2 regions of the Herbaspirillum sp. UBA812 genome follow, and region 2 is predicted to be linked to the other one. Evidence: predicted binding sites of a transcription regulator. Region 2 holds the regulator's gene; the other holds the start of a gene.
The links. Region 2 encodes sigma-54, which starts transcription at its own class of promoters, with help from an activator protein. Its sites were predicted from a motif close to TGGCANGNAANCTGCTTT; they were not measured.
Positions count from the first base shown of each region.

Region 1: B3873_RS04185 (ammonium transporter) is a predicted target of sigma-54. The motif match lies at 3,481-3,498, and genes of this name have one in related genera.

Region 1 covers NZ_DBIC01000066.1:4,188-11,494, reverse strand. The annotation lists gene B3873_RS04200 (hypothetical protein) at 1-656, shown strand, start outside; partial or broken gene B3873_RS04195 (methionine synthase) at 940-1,059, shown strand; gene B3873_RS04190 (hypothetical protein) at 1,129-1,884, opposite strand; gene B3873_RS04185 (ammonium transporter) at 2,229-3,431, opposite strand; gene B3873_RS04180 (AraC family transcriptional regulator) at 3,671-4,573, opposite strand; gene B3873_RS04175 (oxidoreductase) at 4,779-5,609, shown strand; gene B3873_RS04170 (alkaline phosphatase D family protein) at 5,852-7,307, shown strand, end outside.
Region 2 covers NZ_DBIC01000285.1:18,493-25,799, forward strand. The annotation lists gene B3873_RS19635 (KpsF/GutQ family sugar-phosphate isomerase) at 1-589, shown strand, start outside; gene B3873_RS19640 (KdsC family phosphatase) at 589-1,143, shown strand; gene lptC (LPS export ABC transporter periplasmic protein LptC) at 1,140-1,748, shown strand; gene lptA (lipopolysaccharide transport periplasmic protein LptA) at 1,800-2,426, shown strand; gene lptB (LPS export ABC transporter ATP-binding protein) at 2,429-3,172, shown strand; gene B3873_RS19660 (RNA polymerase factor sigma-54) at 3,311-4,801, shown strand; gene hpf (ribosome hibernation-promoting factor, HPF/YfiA family) at 4,954-5,316, shown strand; gene grxD (Grx4 family monothiol glutaredoxin) at 5,686-5,997, shown strand; gene B3873_RS19675 (UbiX family flavin prenyltransferase) at 6,020-6,622, shown strand; gene B3873_RS19680 (helix-turn-helix domain-containing protein) at 6,637-7,035, shown strand; gene B3873_RS19685 (SDR family oxidoreductase) at 7,121-7,307, opposite strand, start outside.

The sequences.
Region 1 (7,307 bases), on a different contig from region 2:
TGATGGTTGTGCTTCTGGGGGGCATCAAGACCTGGGGCTATGAGCCATGGGGGGAACAGGGAGTACATATCGAGGTCCCCCCCATTGCCGATCCGGCGCGTACTACGGTGGTGATCACCGAAGGAGACCCGCCATGGTCATGGTTGGCACTCGGCTTTCCCAAGGAGGTCTCATTCACGCAGATTGTAGGAAATTTCCCGAGAGGCCCAGCCTTTCCCAAGCTTGTTTCGGAGATGACGCGTTATCCGGAGCGACAGACGTTTGCCGTTTTCCAAGGGATCACTGATGAATTGAAGGAACGGTCTGATCGCGTCAATCATATCGCGGCACAAATCGGACTGGTCAACAGCGAATCTGGATGTGCTCTCCTGAAATGGGTCGCTCAAAACACTCGTTTGCGCGCTAGCGTTATAGCGGCAACACCGAGCGAGGCGGGACTTCTTTGTCGAGTGGTACTAACGGGGGAAGAGATCAATATCGATGCTGCCAATAAGCTGGAGCAGGAGAAAGCCCAGCTGGCTCTGCAGCCTTACGGACTGACGCTGCAGGCAGAGTCGTGCGTGACTTACTCGGCGGGTCTGGGAGGCGGAAAGCGTCTATATCAGTACTGTCCGGTATTGCCGCTCAATGTCGCTTCCCGGCCCTCTGGACAATGAGGCAGTGCTGGTGCTTGGGCATTAATTGTCCAAGCATTGTCTTGGAGATCGAAAACCCCTCCGCGATAAGCCGTACCGACTTGATCCAGGGAACGCCACAAAGCGGCGCGCATTTCTGCGAGCCGCTTTTGTTCTTGTGCTGAACGGTGAAGCGCGTGTCTAAGCGCTCAAAACTGCAAAGGAAAAAAGAGCCTGAAACAGGTGTGCCTGGCCTCAGGAGGACGGAATAGGGGGCCGTGACTGGATGACCGCCTCCAATCAGCAACGGAGAGGAGGGCAAATGGAGAAGCGGCAGTATGAGGAGGCCCTCCCCAAGCTGCAAGCATCGAACATCGACATCGTCTCGCTGGAATGCCACAACGCGCGCGAGCCGATGCATCTGATTGAACTCATCTGCGGCAAGCTCAGTGCGTTGAGGGCGTGGCGGAGATGGTGCGCAGGGAGCTGGGGGCCTGAAATTTGCGCGAGCAGATCAATGTACTGGTGATGCTGCCAATTCTTCGGTCACGCGTTTATTCAAGGCACCGCCAGCCTGGTAGTTTTCGGTAATCAACTTGACGTGAGTTTTGAGTTCGGGAACATACCAGAACGCGTCGTACATTCTGCCGCTGGCCGACTGTTGCGTGCTGGCGTTTCGGCTGGCGGAAATGGCCACTGAACCAGCCTGGCTGCTGGTGACGGTGGAAGTGGCGACGGCGGCAGTCGGATTGAATTCCTTGCTCCATTCGCCTTCCATTTCCACTTTGATTGCATGGTAGGTGCCGGCCGGTACTTTGATATCGACCCAGCCCAAGACCGTGTAATTTTTGGTGATGTGCTGCACCTTCGTGCGTGCATCAGGGTTGGCGGTATCGTATTCCACTTTCCAGGTCTTGCCCGGTTTGAGCGGGAAATCATAGGGACGATTGGTAACGGTATTCTTGCCATTGATGTTTTGCACCACGGCCCAGTCGGCATTGCGCAACAATTCCTTGGGTGGCAGATTGGAGTCTTCCGCCTTGGCGGAAATGACCATGGTCTTGCTGCCGGAGCGGACAATGGCGACGTCCCATTTCTTGGTGGTAGAGCCGAGTATGCCTGCCGTGTTTTGTTCTTCGGTGGCTTGATAGACCCAGGCATCACCCTCCTGCAACGATGGCGCATCGGCAGTTTGGGCGTAACTGGCACTGGCGCACAGCAGAGATGCGCTGGCAGCAAAATAGCCGATGATGGGATGGGTTTTTATCATCGAGTATCCTCGTGAGGTCGTTGTTGTTGTGCAATTGGCGTCGCGCAGATGTATGCGGTCAATGCATTGCTAGTGCTGTGATGGCAAAACAGCTGCAGCGATCATACGGCCTCTGGCTTTCAAATCACTGACTGATCATTCTCATTCTGATCAGTGCATTGACCACTCCTTGAGAGGGGGCAGATGGGGGGCCTGGCTGCAATCGATTTTCCATATGAAAAGGCCACCGAATGGTGGCCTTTTCAAAAGCGTCGACGCTTTGGTGATTGTAGTTTTATTTCAGTCACGAGGAGTCCGATCGATTCGAATGGGCTCACCAGATTTCATTGTTGCTTGTCACTGTCTTACCAGCTGGTCTCCCTCTCCGCCGTAGAAGAAATCTTGTGAATGGCCAGATCGGCCCCTTCAAATTCCTGCTCCGGATCCAGCCGTATCCCCACTGCCTTCTTCAACAAGCCATAGACGATCCATCCGCCCGCTGCCGCAATGGCGATTCCCATGACGCTGCCGATGAGTTGCGACATGAACGACACGCCACCGCGTCCGCCCAGTGCCTGCAAGCCGAAGATGCCCGCCGCCAGTCCGCCCCACAGACCGCACAGGCCATGCAGCGGCCACACGCCCAGCACATCGTCGATCTTCCACTTGTTCTGGGTGCGGGTGAACATCCACACGAAAATCGCCCCCGCAATGCCGCCGGTGACCAGTGCACCCAGCGGATGCATCAGGTCCGAGCCCGCGCACACCGCCACCAGGCCGGCCAGCGGGCCGTTGTAGGCGAAGCCGGGATCGTTGCGGCCCATCAGCAGCGCCACCAGCGTGCCGCCGGCCATGGCCATGAGCGAATTCATGGCGACCAGGCCATTCATCTTGTCCAAGGTCTGCGCGCTCATCACGTTGAAGCCGAACCATCCCACCGTCAGAATCCACGCACCCAAGGCCAGGAAAGGAATGTTGGAGGGCGGATGCGCCGCCACCGCGCCTTCCTTGCTGTAGCGGCCACGGCGTGCGCCCAGCAGCAGGACCGCAGGCAGCGCGATCCAGCCACCCACCGCGTGGACCACGATGGAACCGGCGAAGTCATGGAACTCGGCACCGAAGGTGGCCGCCAGCCAGGCTTGCACGCCCAGGTGCTGGTTCCACGCGATACCTTCGAAGAAGGGATAGACCAGTCCCACCAGCACCGCCGTGGCGATCAGCTGCGGATTGAATTTGGAACGCTCGGCAATGCCGCCCGAGATGATCGCCGGGATGGCCGCCGCGAAGGTCAGCAGGAAGAAGAATTTCACCAGCTCGAAACCGCTGCGCTCGGCCAGCGTTTCGGCACCGGCAAAGAAGCTCACGCCGTAAGCCACGTAATAGCCGATGAAGAAATAGACGATGGTCGACACCGCAAAGTCGGCCAGGATCTTCACCAGGGCATTGACCTGGTTCTTCTTGCGCACCGTCCCCAGTTCCAGGAAGGCAAAGCCGGCATGCATGGCCAGGATCATGATCGCCCCCAGCAAAATGAAGAGGGCGTCTGCGCCGTTTTTGTGATCGTCCACCAGAAAATCTCCCAAAAAGTGTGCAAGAAAATGCTTGAAAGCCACGACTAAAGCAATTTCCGTTCCATTTTGGTGATTATTTTGCAGTCGACTGATTTTAAAGAACTTTTCAGGTGCATCAGCCTATATTCATTCTTTGGGTTGCACGAAGAGTGTGCAAGACGAGGCGCGTCTTCAAAGGCCGGCTGCATTTTGGTGCGCAGACCTGCCGGGCTTCGGAATGCTCCCTGAGAGCCGAGTCAGTGCGATGACACGAACAGCGCCGACGGTTCCGGATCGGGCAGCGCATACGCATCCTTCATCCGCGCCACCTCTTGCGTCGGCGGCAGGTCGAACAGGCGTTTGAATTCGCGGCTGAACTGGGATGCACTCTCGTAGCCGACGCGTGCGCTGGCCTCGGCCACCGTCAGGCCATTGCGCAGCATCAGCAGACGCGCCTGATGCAGGCGCGTCGATTTCAGGTATTGCATCGGCGAGGTAGCGGTGACCGCCTTGAAATGCGCATGGAAGGAAGGCGGACTCATTCCGGCCTCGTGCGCGAGCTGCTCCACATCCAGTTTGTCCGCGTAGGCGGCATGGATCTTCCTGATGGCTCTGGCCACTTTTCCAACCTGCCCGTCAGTGCGCAGTGCGGCGCGCATGGAGGCACCTTGCCGGCCCGTGAGTACACGCAGGTAGATCTCCTTCACCAGTGAACGGCCCAGGATCCTGGCTTCCATCGGCACCCGCATCGCTTCCAGAAAACGCAACACGGAGGCGCACATGCTGGCATCCATCCGGGTCGCGAACATGGTCTGCGGATGGGCGGAGAGGTCAGCATCGTCCATCTGCACCAGCACTTCAGCCAGCAGTTGAAAATCCAGCCGGAAATAGATCGCCAGCAAAGGCGTCTTCTCTGTGGCGTCGGTTTCCATCGTGAACGGGACGGGTACCGAAACAGCCAGGTAGTGACGGGCATCATAGAGATAGGTTTGCCCGCCGAGGAATCCACGCTTGCGTCCCTGCACGACCACCACGATGCCCGGCTCATAGAGGACCGGCGTTTCACTCAATGCACGGTTGGACCTGAGGAAGCGCACATCCGGCAGCAGCGACAGGTTGTAGCCCTCGTCAGGGGCGAGCTCGGTGAGCAGCTGCACCATGCGCTGGTGCACATTCGATTTTTTCTGCGCGGATTTCTTCGTGCTTCCCGACATGAGCAATCTCATAGGTTTAGGCAAACACCACATGCTAACCGACATGGTGGATTTGTGGAGTCCTGCCTATGATGGCAGCCATCGTCCTCTGCGTCGGGAAGCTGCTTCGGCCTCCGGGAGAGGCCACCATCAAGGAGCTACAAGGATTCTCATGAAAAATTCCAAGACATTGCATTTCCTGATTACGGGCGTGAGCTCGGGCTTTGGCCGGGCGCTGGCGGATGCGGCCATGCAGGCTGGCCATTCAGTAACAGGCACAGTGCGCAGCCAAGCCGCCAAAGAGCAATTCGAGCAGCTTGATCCCGCAAGGGCGACGGCCATCGTTCTCGATGTGACCGATTTCCCCGCCATTGCTGCGGCGGCCGAGCACCTGGCTCCGGTGGATGTGCTGATCAACAACGCCGGCTATGGACATGAAGGCGCGCTCGAAGAATCCTCGCTTGAAGAGATGCGGCACCAGTTCGATGTCAACGTGTTTGGTGCCGTGGCCATGATGAAGGCCGTGCTGCCAACCATGCGTGCAAGACGCAGCGGCCACATCATCAACATCACCTCCATGGGCGGATTCATCACCATGCCGGGTATCGCCTATTACTGCGGCAGCAAGTTCGCCCTGGAAGGCATTTCCGAGACCCTGGCCAAGGAAGTGGCGGCGTTCGGCATCAAGGTCACCGCCGTGGCGCCCGGTTCCTTCCGTACCGACTGGGCAGGGCGCTCCATGGTGCGCTCGCCCCGAAGCATTGCGGATTACGACGCCGTGATCGATCCGATCCGTGCGGCACGCCAGGCCAAGAGCGGACACCAGCTCGGCGACCCGGCCAAGGCGGCGCAGGTGATCCTCGACATTGCCGGCGATGCCAACGCGCCGGTCCATCTCCTGCTGGGCAGTGATGCCGTCAAGCTGGTGCGCGAAAAGCTGGCGCGAATGGGCGAGGAAATCGACGCATGGGAAACGATCTCGGCATCAACGGATTTCCGGTGAACGATCTTGCGTGAGAGTCCGATGTCGTTGAGATAGTGTGATGCAGGGATCGAACCCGACACTATCCATCGGGAAGAGGCGAGATCATGCGGCCCGAGGGCCGCATTTTTTACGAGAAGAGCGCTGCATGTTTCTGCGGTCAGGACTGGTCAGCAGGGTTTCATCGGACGGTCATATTCGGTTGCTAGATTGCAAGCCCCCGTGTCTTCGTCACTCTTTCCCTCACCCTCACAGGAGTCGCCATGCCAGACCGCAACCCGCCAGCCGACCACAGCCGCCGCCGCTTCCTGCGCGACAGCGCAGTCACGACGATTGCCGCCACCACCACCTTGGCCGCACCGGCCGCATTTTCCGCCGCCCCCGCCATCGTCACTTCCGAGCGCCTGCGCCCGCAATTCCCCGGCGGCATCATGAGCGGCGATGTCACCCGCGACAGCGCCATGATCTGGGCACGCGCCGACCGCAATGCGCGCATGCTGGTCGAGTATTCCACCCGCGAGGATTTCAGCAACCCGGTGCGCATCGCCGGTCCCACCGCACTGGCGCGTGAGGACTACACTGCCCGCGTCGACCTGCGCGGCCTGCCTGGCGGCCAGCGTGTCTACTACCGCGTGCGCTTCCAGGACCTGGTGCATGAGTCCGCCCTGAGCGAACCGCTGACCGGCAGCCTCATGCTGCCCGCCACCACGCCTGCCCAGGCGCGCGACATCACCTTCGCCTTCTCGGGCGACGAAGCCGGCCAGGGCTGGGGCATCAACGAACAGTGGGGCGGTTATCGCGTATATGAAAGCATGCGCCGCTTCCGTCCGGATTTCTTCATCCACTCGGGCGACCAGATCTATGCCGATGGCCCCATCCAGGCCGAAGTGAAGCTGGAGGACGGAACGCTGTGGCGCAACGTGGTGACCGAAGCCAAATCCAAGGTCGCGCAGACGCTGGACGACTATCGCGGCAACTTCGCCTACAACATGCTGGACGCCAACAAGCGCCGCTTCGCCGCCGAGGTGCCCTTCCTGGTGCAGTGGGATGACCACGAGGTGCGTAACAACTGGTATCCCGGCCAGGTGATCGGTGCCGCCGAAAAGCGCTACGACGAACGCAACATCGACGTGCTCGCCGCCCGCGCGCGCCAGGCCATGTTCGAACACAATCCCTTCCGCATCGACAGCGCCGATCCCTTCCGCATCTACCGTGCCTTCAACCACGGTCCGCTGCTGGACGTGTTCATGCTGGACGAACGCAGCTATCGTGGCCGCAATTCGCCCAATCGCCAGAAGGGCGGCCATGATGCCGACTTCCTCGGCCCCGAGCAGATGCGCTGGATCAAGCAGGCGCTGCTGCGTTCGCGCTCGACCTGGAAGCTCATCGCCAGCGACATGCCGCTCTCCATCGTGGTGCCGGACCTGAACCCTGATGTGCCCCAAGGAACCTTCGAGGCCTGGGCCAATGCCGACAACGGCAAGCCCTCCGGGCGCGAACTGGAAGTAGCCGAACTGCTGCGCTTCATCAAGCAGCACGACATCAAGAACGTGGTGTGGGTGACCGCCGATGTGCACTACGCATCAGCCACGCACTACGCGCCCGAGCGTGCGCAGTTCACCGACTTCAAGCCCTTCTGGGAATTCGTCGGCGGCCCCATCAATGCGGGGACCTTCGGGCCGGGCGAGATCGATCGCACCTTTGGTCCGGATGTGCGTT
Region 2 (7,307 bases):
GTCCACCTTGGCCAAGCTGTCCGCCGTCCACCTCAACGTGGGTGTGGCGCAGGAAGCCTGTACCCTCAACCTGGCCCCGACCGCCAGCACCACGGCCACGCTGGCCATGGGCGACGCGCTGGCGGTGTCGCTGCTGGATGCACGCGGCTTCGTCGAGGAAGATTTTGCGCGCTCCCATCCCGGCGGTGCACTGGGCCGCCGCCTGCTGACCCACGTGCGTGACGTGATGCGCAGCGGCGAGGCGATTCCCGCCGTGCGCCCGGACGTGTCGCTGTCGGCAGCGCTGATGGAAATCACCCGCAAGGGCATGGCCATGACCGCCGTGGTGGATGAGCAATTCCGCCCGATCGGCGTCTTCACCGACGGCGACCTGCGCCGCCTGCTGGAGCGTGGCCAGGACTTTTCCAAGTTTTACATCGCCGACGTCATGCATGCCAATCCGCAGACCGTCAACCAGGACCAGCTGGCCGTGGATGCCGTGCAATTGATGGAACAATTCCGCATCAACCAGTTGCTGGTTACCGATGCGGCCGGCGTGCTCACGGGCGCGCTGCACATCCACGATCTCACTCGCGCCAAGGTGATCTGATGAACGCGCCAGCCTTCGCCAGCACCCTGCCCGCTGCCGCGCTCGCCAAGGCGGCGGCGATCCGCCTGATGATCTTCGACGTGGATGGCGTGCTCACCGATGGCGGCCTGTTCTACGGCGAGGATGGCGAGGCCTTCAAGCGCTTCAACGCGCTCGATGGCCACGGCATCAAGATGATGCAGCAATACGGTACCGCTGCCGCCATCATCACCGCGCGCCAGTCGCCCTATGTGCTGCGCCGTGCGCGCGATCTCGGCATCGCCCATGTATTCCAGGGCATCCACGACAAGCGCCAGGCCTTCGAACAGTTGCTGCAGCAGGTGCAGTTGACGCCGCAGGATTGCGGCTACCTGGGCGACGACATCATCGACCTGCCGGTACTGACCCGCGTCGGATTCAAGGCCTGCGTGGCCAACGGCCATCGCGAGGTGAAGTCGCGCAGCGACTACGTGACCCAGGCAAGCGGCGGCCATGGTGCCGTGCGCGAGATCTGCGACCTGGTGCTGGCAGCACAAGGCAACTACGAGGCGGCCCTCGCGCCGTACCTGGCATGAGCGGGCGCAGCGGAGAACGCAACGCCGAGCGCATCCGCCTGGCGGTGATCCTGGTGATCCTGATCGCCGGCGCCCTGGGCAGCTTCTGGGTGATGCAGGCCATGCGGGCCGCGGGCGACCAGCAACCGGCGCAGCGTCCGCGCGGCAAACCCGACTACTACCTGGAAAACTTCAACTACGTGCGCATGGGCCCGACCGGTCTGCCGCGCTATGACGTTGCGGGAACGAAGATGGTGCACTACCCCACGGATGACTCCTTCGAGATCACCAAGCCGGTGGTGCACAACCTGGACCAGAACCAGGCACCGATGGAGCTCTACTCGGATACCGCGCGCGTCACCGACGACCAGACGCAGATCCACATGTACGGCAACGCCAATGCCATCCGCGCGCCCTACAAGGGCCGCGAGCAGATGCACCTGGTGTCGGAATACCTGCTGCTGTTGCCTGACGATGAAATCGTCAAGACTGACAAGCCGGTGGCCATGACCATGGGCACCACGCGCCTGAACGGCGTGGGCATGGTGGCCAACAATGCGACCCAGGTGGTGCAGCTGTTCGGCAATGTCCGCGGCTATTACGAGCCCACTCCGAAGAAACGCTAAGCCGGATGACTCCGGGATAAAAACGCCAAGAACCGATCAGACAGGAACCCAATGAAACGCTCATTCTTACTGCCGATGCTGATGCTGGCTGCCGTGTGCGGCGTGGCCAACGCCGAGAAGGCGGACTCCACCAAGCCGACCAACATCGAGGCAGACCAGATGGTCTACGATGACGTGCGCCAGGTGAAGACCTTTACCGGCAACGTGGTCATGACCCGCGGCACGCTGATCATCAAGGCCGGCCGCGTGGTATTGACGACCGACCAGTACGGTTATGAAAATGCGGTGCTGTATGCGGCCCCGGGCGCGCTGGCCAACTTCCGCCAGAAGCGTGACGGCGGTCCCAACCTGTGGATCGAAGGCCAGGCCGAGCGCATCGAGTATTCGGAGCAGACCGAAATCTCCAAGCTGTTCCAGCGCGCGCACATCCAGCGCATGGACGGCGATCGCATCACCGATGAAGTCAACGGCGAATTCATCTCCTACGACAGCCGCGCCGAATTCTATTCCGTGAACAACACCGCCACCGGCGAGAGCAAGCCGGGCGCAGGCCGCATCACTGCGGTGATCCAGCCCAAGAATCCGCCGCCGGCAGGCAGCACCGCGCCGGCCCAGCCCGCGGGCAAGAACAACGCCACGCAGCCTGCAACGCGTCGCGACAGCGGAAAGGACCAGTAACGATGGCAGTCAGCTCGCTGGTCGTTCGCGGCCTGAAGAAAAGTTATGGCGCGCGCCAGGTGGTGCGCGATGTCTCGATGGAATTGCGCAGCGGCGAGGTGGTCGGCCTGCTCGGCCCGAATGGTGCCGGCAAGACCACCTCGTTCTACATGATCGTGGGCCTGGTGCCCTCCGATGGCGGCGAGATCGACCTCGATGGCGCGTCCATTTCGCGCATGCCGATCCACAAGCGTGCCACCATGGGCTTGTCCTACCTGCCGCAGGAAGCCTCGGTATTCCGCAAGCTGACGGTGGAAGACAATATCCGCGCCGTGCTGGAACTGCGCCGGGAAGAGGGCAAGCCGCTCTCGCGCGATGAAATCGAAGGCCGCCTCAACAACCTGCTGCACGAATTGCAGATCGAGAAGCTGCGCGAAAGCCAGGCGCTGTCGCTCTCGGGCGGTGAACGCCGGCGCGTCGAGATCGCCCGCGCACTGGCCACCGATCCGCGCTTCGTGCTGCTGGATGAACCGTTCGCCGGTATCGACCCGATTGCCGTGATCGAGATTCAGCGCATCGTGCGCTTCCTGAAGGAACGCGGCATCGGCGTGCTGATCACCGACCACAACGTGCGCGAAACGCTGGGTATCTGTGATCGCGCCTACATCATCAATCAGGGCACGGTGCTGGCCAGCGGCAATCCGGAAGAGATCATCGCCAACGAGTCGGTGCGCCGCGTGTATCTGGGTGAGCATTTCCGCATGTAAGCGGTGCAGTCGGCTTGCCCGATACGCTCAAGGAAATACGGAGTGCGCATCACGTAATACGCAGCAAGCCAAACACAATACGCAATACGCAACGACCGGCAGAGCAACCAGCGGGCCACGCCGCTTTCAGAAAGACAGATGAAACAGTCGCTCCAGTTACGTACCTCGCAGCACCTCGCATTGACGCCGCAACTGCAGCAGTCGATCAGACTGTTGCAACTGTCGACGCTGGAACTGCACCAGGAACTGGAACAGATCCTCTCCGACAATCCCCTGCTGGAACGCCTCGACGACGCGCTCGACAATTCGGTACGTCTGCTGGCCGATGGCGCGGTCTCCAGCTCGCCCTCCAGCGGCGTTGCTGAAACCAGTCACGAAGGCAGTGGCGAAGCCGCCCCGGCCGCCAGCGATGGCGATTCCAGCTTCGACTACCAGGACAACGCGCCGGAAGCCGGTGTCACGGGGGATGCCGACTGGAGCTTCGACGACGTCGCGCGCAGCGGCAAGTCGCCAGACGATGATGATGCCCGCCCGCAACTCGAAGCGCACGAACTGACCCTGCGCGAACACCTGCTGGAACAGATCCGCGTGACCGCACGCACCCTGCGTGATCGTGCGCTGCTGGAACTGCTCACCGATGCGCTGGACGAGAGCGGCTATCTGGAAGAGCCGCTGGAAGACATCCTCGCTCGCCTGCCCGAAGAGCTGGGCATCGACATGGAAGAGCTGTCGATTTCGCTCAAGCTGCTGCAGAGCCTGGACCCGGCGGGTGTCGGTGCGCGCAGTGCCGGCGAATGCCTGGCCCTGCAGATCCGCCGCCTGCCCAAGATTCCCTTCGTGACGCGCAAGCTGGCCTTGAGGATCGTGGAGGATTACCTGCCGCTGTTTGCACAACGCGATTTCAACAAGATCAAGAAGGCACTGGATTGCGATGACGAAGACCTGCGTGAAGCGCAGGCCGTGATCCGCCAGTGCCGTCCGCATCCGGGTGCGGAATTCGCGCGTGATGCCTCGGACTATGTGGTGCCGGACGTGATTGTCAAGCAGACAAAGAACGGCTGGCAGGTCATGCTCAACCATGAGGTCATGCCCAAGCTGCGCGTCAATGCGATGTATGCCAGTGCATTGAAGCAAGCCAAGGGAGAAGGTTCGCTGTCGTCGCAGTTGCAGGAAGCCAAGTGGCTCATCAAGAACATGCGGCAACGTTTCGATACAATTTTGCGCGTCGCGCAGGCTATTGTGGAACGTCAAAGAAACTTCTTTTCACATGGGGCAGTCGCCATGCGCCCCCTTGTGCTGCGTGAAATTGCTGATACACTGGGTCTACACGAGAGCACCATCTCTCGCGTGACGACTCAGAAATACATGCTCACTCCGCATGGAATGTTTGAGTTGAAATACTTCTTCGGTAGCCATGTCGCGACTGAAACCGGAGGTGAAGCTTCCTCCACCGCGATACGGGCGCTGATCAAACAGTTGATAGGAGCCGAGAACCCGCAGACCCCATTATCCGATAGCAAGATTGCGGATATGCTGGCAGAACAAGGCATGGTGGTCGCGCGACGCACAGTCGCCAAATACCGCGAAGTGTTGAAGATTCCGCCGGTCAATCTCCGCAAGTCCCTCTGAGTTTTTCCTCAGTTTTTCTGCAGTACCGTTGCTGTGTTCAGGCAAGCATCCGACTGATGCCCGCGCCATCCGACACGAAGACCGTGCCCGTGGTACAGCTGCAGCAGGATCGATTGCACGAACCTCCAGTGACTTCACGATAGGAGTCTTGTATGAATCTGACCATCAGTGGACACCACCTCGAACTGACCCCCGCCATCCGGGAATACGTGCAAAGCAAGCTCTCGCGTATCAAGCGCCATTTCGACAACGTGATCGACGTCAGCGTGATCCTGAGCGTAGATAAACTCACAGAAAAGGAAAAGCGCCAAAAAGCGGAAATCAACGTCCACATCAAGGGGAAGGATCTACATGCGGAAAGCATCGCACACGACCTCTACGCTGCCATTGACACGCTGATCGACAAGCTCGATCGCCAGGTCATCAAGCACAAGGACAAGTTGCAGGAGCATCACTCCATGGCCAAGCGCCTGCCGGACGAAACGCCGGAGGATGCGGTGGCCGGAGCGGCATAAGCCAGGACACCCTCGGCAAGCAGCCTCGCAGCCGCAAGGCTGCTGAGAAAGCCAGCCGAATTTCATGAGGAAGGGGCGCGCAAGCGCCCTTTTTCATTTTCCGCCGCCGATCTGGCGCACGCCTGTGGAAAAAATATAAATCATTACCCGGAGCAACTTTTCCACCGCCGCTGCTGAAGATGATGCAAGGAACTGCTTGAATGTCTTCCCGCCACCCTCATCTTCGACACAAGAACTTGCATACGATATAAATCATTTCCTCGATGCAATTTTTGCCCGTTCAGACAGGCCACCGGCATGCAGGCGATTTCAACGCGCCCGCCGGCTTTTCCCTATAATGTCGGCAATCCCATTTTTAAAGGCATAGCCATGAGCGACGTCCAATCCTGGATCAAAGAAACCGTGACCCAAAATCCCGTGGTGCTGTTCATGAAGGGCACTGCACAGTTCCCGCAATGCGGCTTTTCCAGCAAGGCCATCCAGCTGCTGAAGGCCAGCGGTGCCGAGAACATCGTCACCGTCAACGTGCTGGAAAGCCCGGACGTGCGCCAGGGCATCAAGGAATACTCGAACTGGCCGACCATTCCCCAGCTGTACGTGAAGGGCGAATTCGTCGGTGGCTCCGACATCATGACCGAGATGTACGAATCGGGCGAACTGCAGACCCTGATCAAGGGCTGAGTTTTACTGGCCTGACTGATCCATGAGCAATTCTTCCAGCCAGCCGCGCCAGCGCCTGATCGTTGCGATCACCGGTGCCACCGGTGCCATCTATGGCATGCGGCTGCTGGAGCATCTGCGCAAGCATGGCCAGGTGGAAACGCACCTGATGGTGTCCGAAGCAGGTGTACTCAACCTGCACCAGGAACTGGACATGCGGCGCAAGGATGTGGAAGCGCTGGCCGATGTGGTGCACAACGTGCGCGATGTCGGCGCCTGCATCGCCAGCGGCTCCTTCGCCTCCACCGGCATGGTGGTGGCGCCCTGTTCGATGAAGACCCTGGCCGCCGTGGCGCATGGTTTGTCCGACAACCTCATCACCCGCGCAGCGGACGTGGTGCTCAAGGAACGCCGCCGGCTGGTGCTGATGGTGCGCGAGACCCCGTTCAATCTGGCCCATCTGCGCAACATGACGTCCGTCACCGAAATGGGCGGCGTGATCTTCCCGCCCCTGCCCGGCTTCTACCAGCGCCCTGCTTCCATGGAAGAGATGGTGGACCACACGCTGGGACGCGTGCTGGACATGTTCGGGATTTCCATGCAGTTGACGCCGGAGTGGCAGGGCATGAAGGGCGGGACCGAGTGATGGACGAGAGGAGGATGGACGACATCACCTCGCACTTTGCGGCCTTGTCGTCCCTCATCCCGCTGCGGCCGATTCGTTCCGACGACGACTATGACCGCGCAGTCGCCACGCTGAATCAATTGCTCGACGCCGGTGCCAGCGATGAACGGCATCCGCTGGCCGACCTGGTCGACACGCTCGGCAGCCTCATTGCCGAATACGATGACAAGCACTTCCCGCTGCAGCAGGTTTCTCCGATAGAGGTCCTGCAATTCCTGATGGAGCAGCATCAGCTGACGCAATCCGACCTCCCGGAGATCGACTCACAAGGTGTGGTCTCCGAGATCCTGCGCGGCAAGCGCGATTTGAATCTGCGCCAGGTCAAGGCACTGACCGAGCGCTTCGGTGTCGGTCCGGCCGTGTTCATCGGCTAGCGCATCTCGCTTTTCAACGCCTCAAAAAAAAATGGCCGCAGCTCATCACTGCGGCCATTTCTTCATCTGGCGAATATAAATCGACTCAACCCCGCCCGATATACGGCATCTTGGTCGCCATCACCGTCATGAACTGCACATTGGCCTCCAGCGGCAGGCTGTCCATGTAGAGGATGGCACGGGCCACGTGTTCGGCATCCATGGTCGGCTCGACCTTGGTCGAGCCATCAGCCTGGAGCGTGCCCTTCTTCATGAGCGTAGTCATGTCGGTG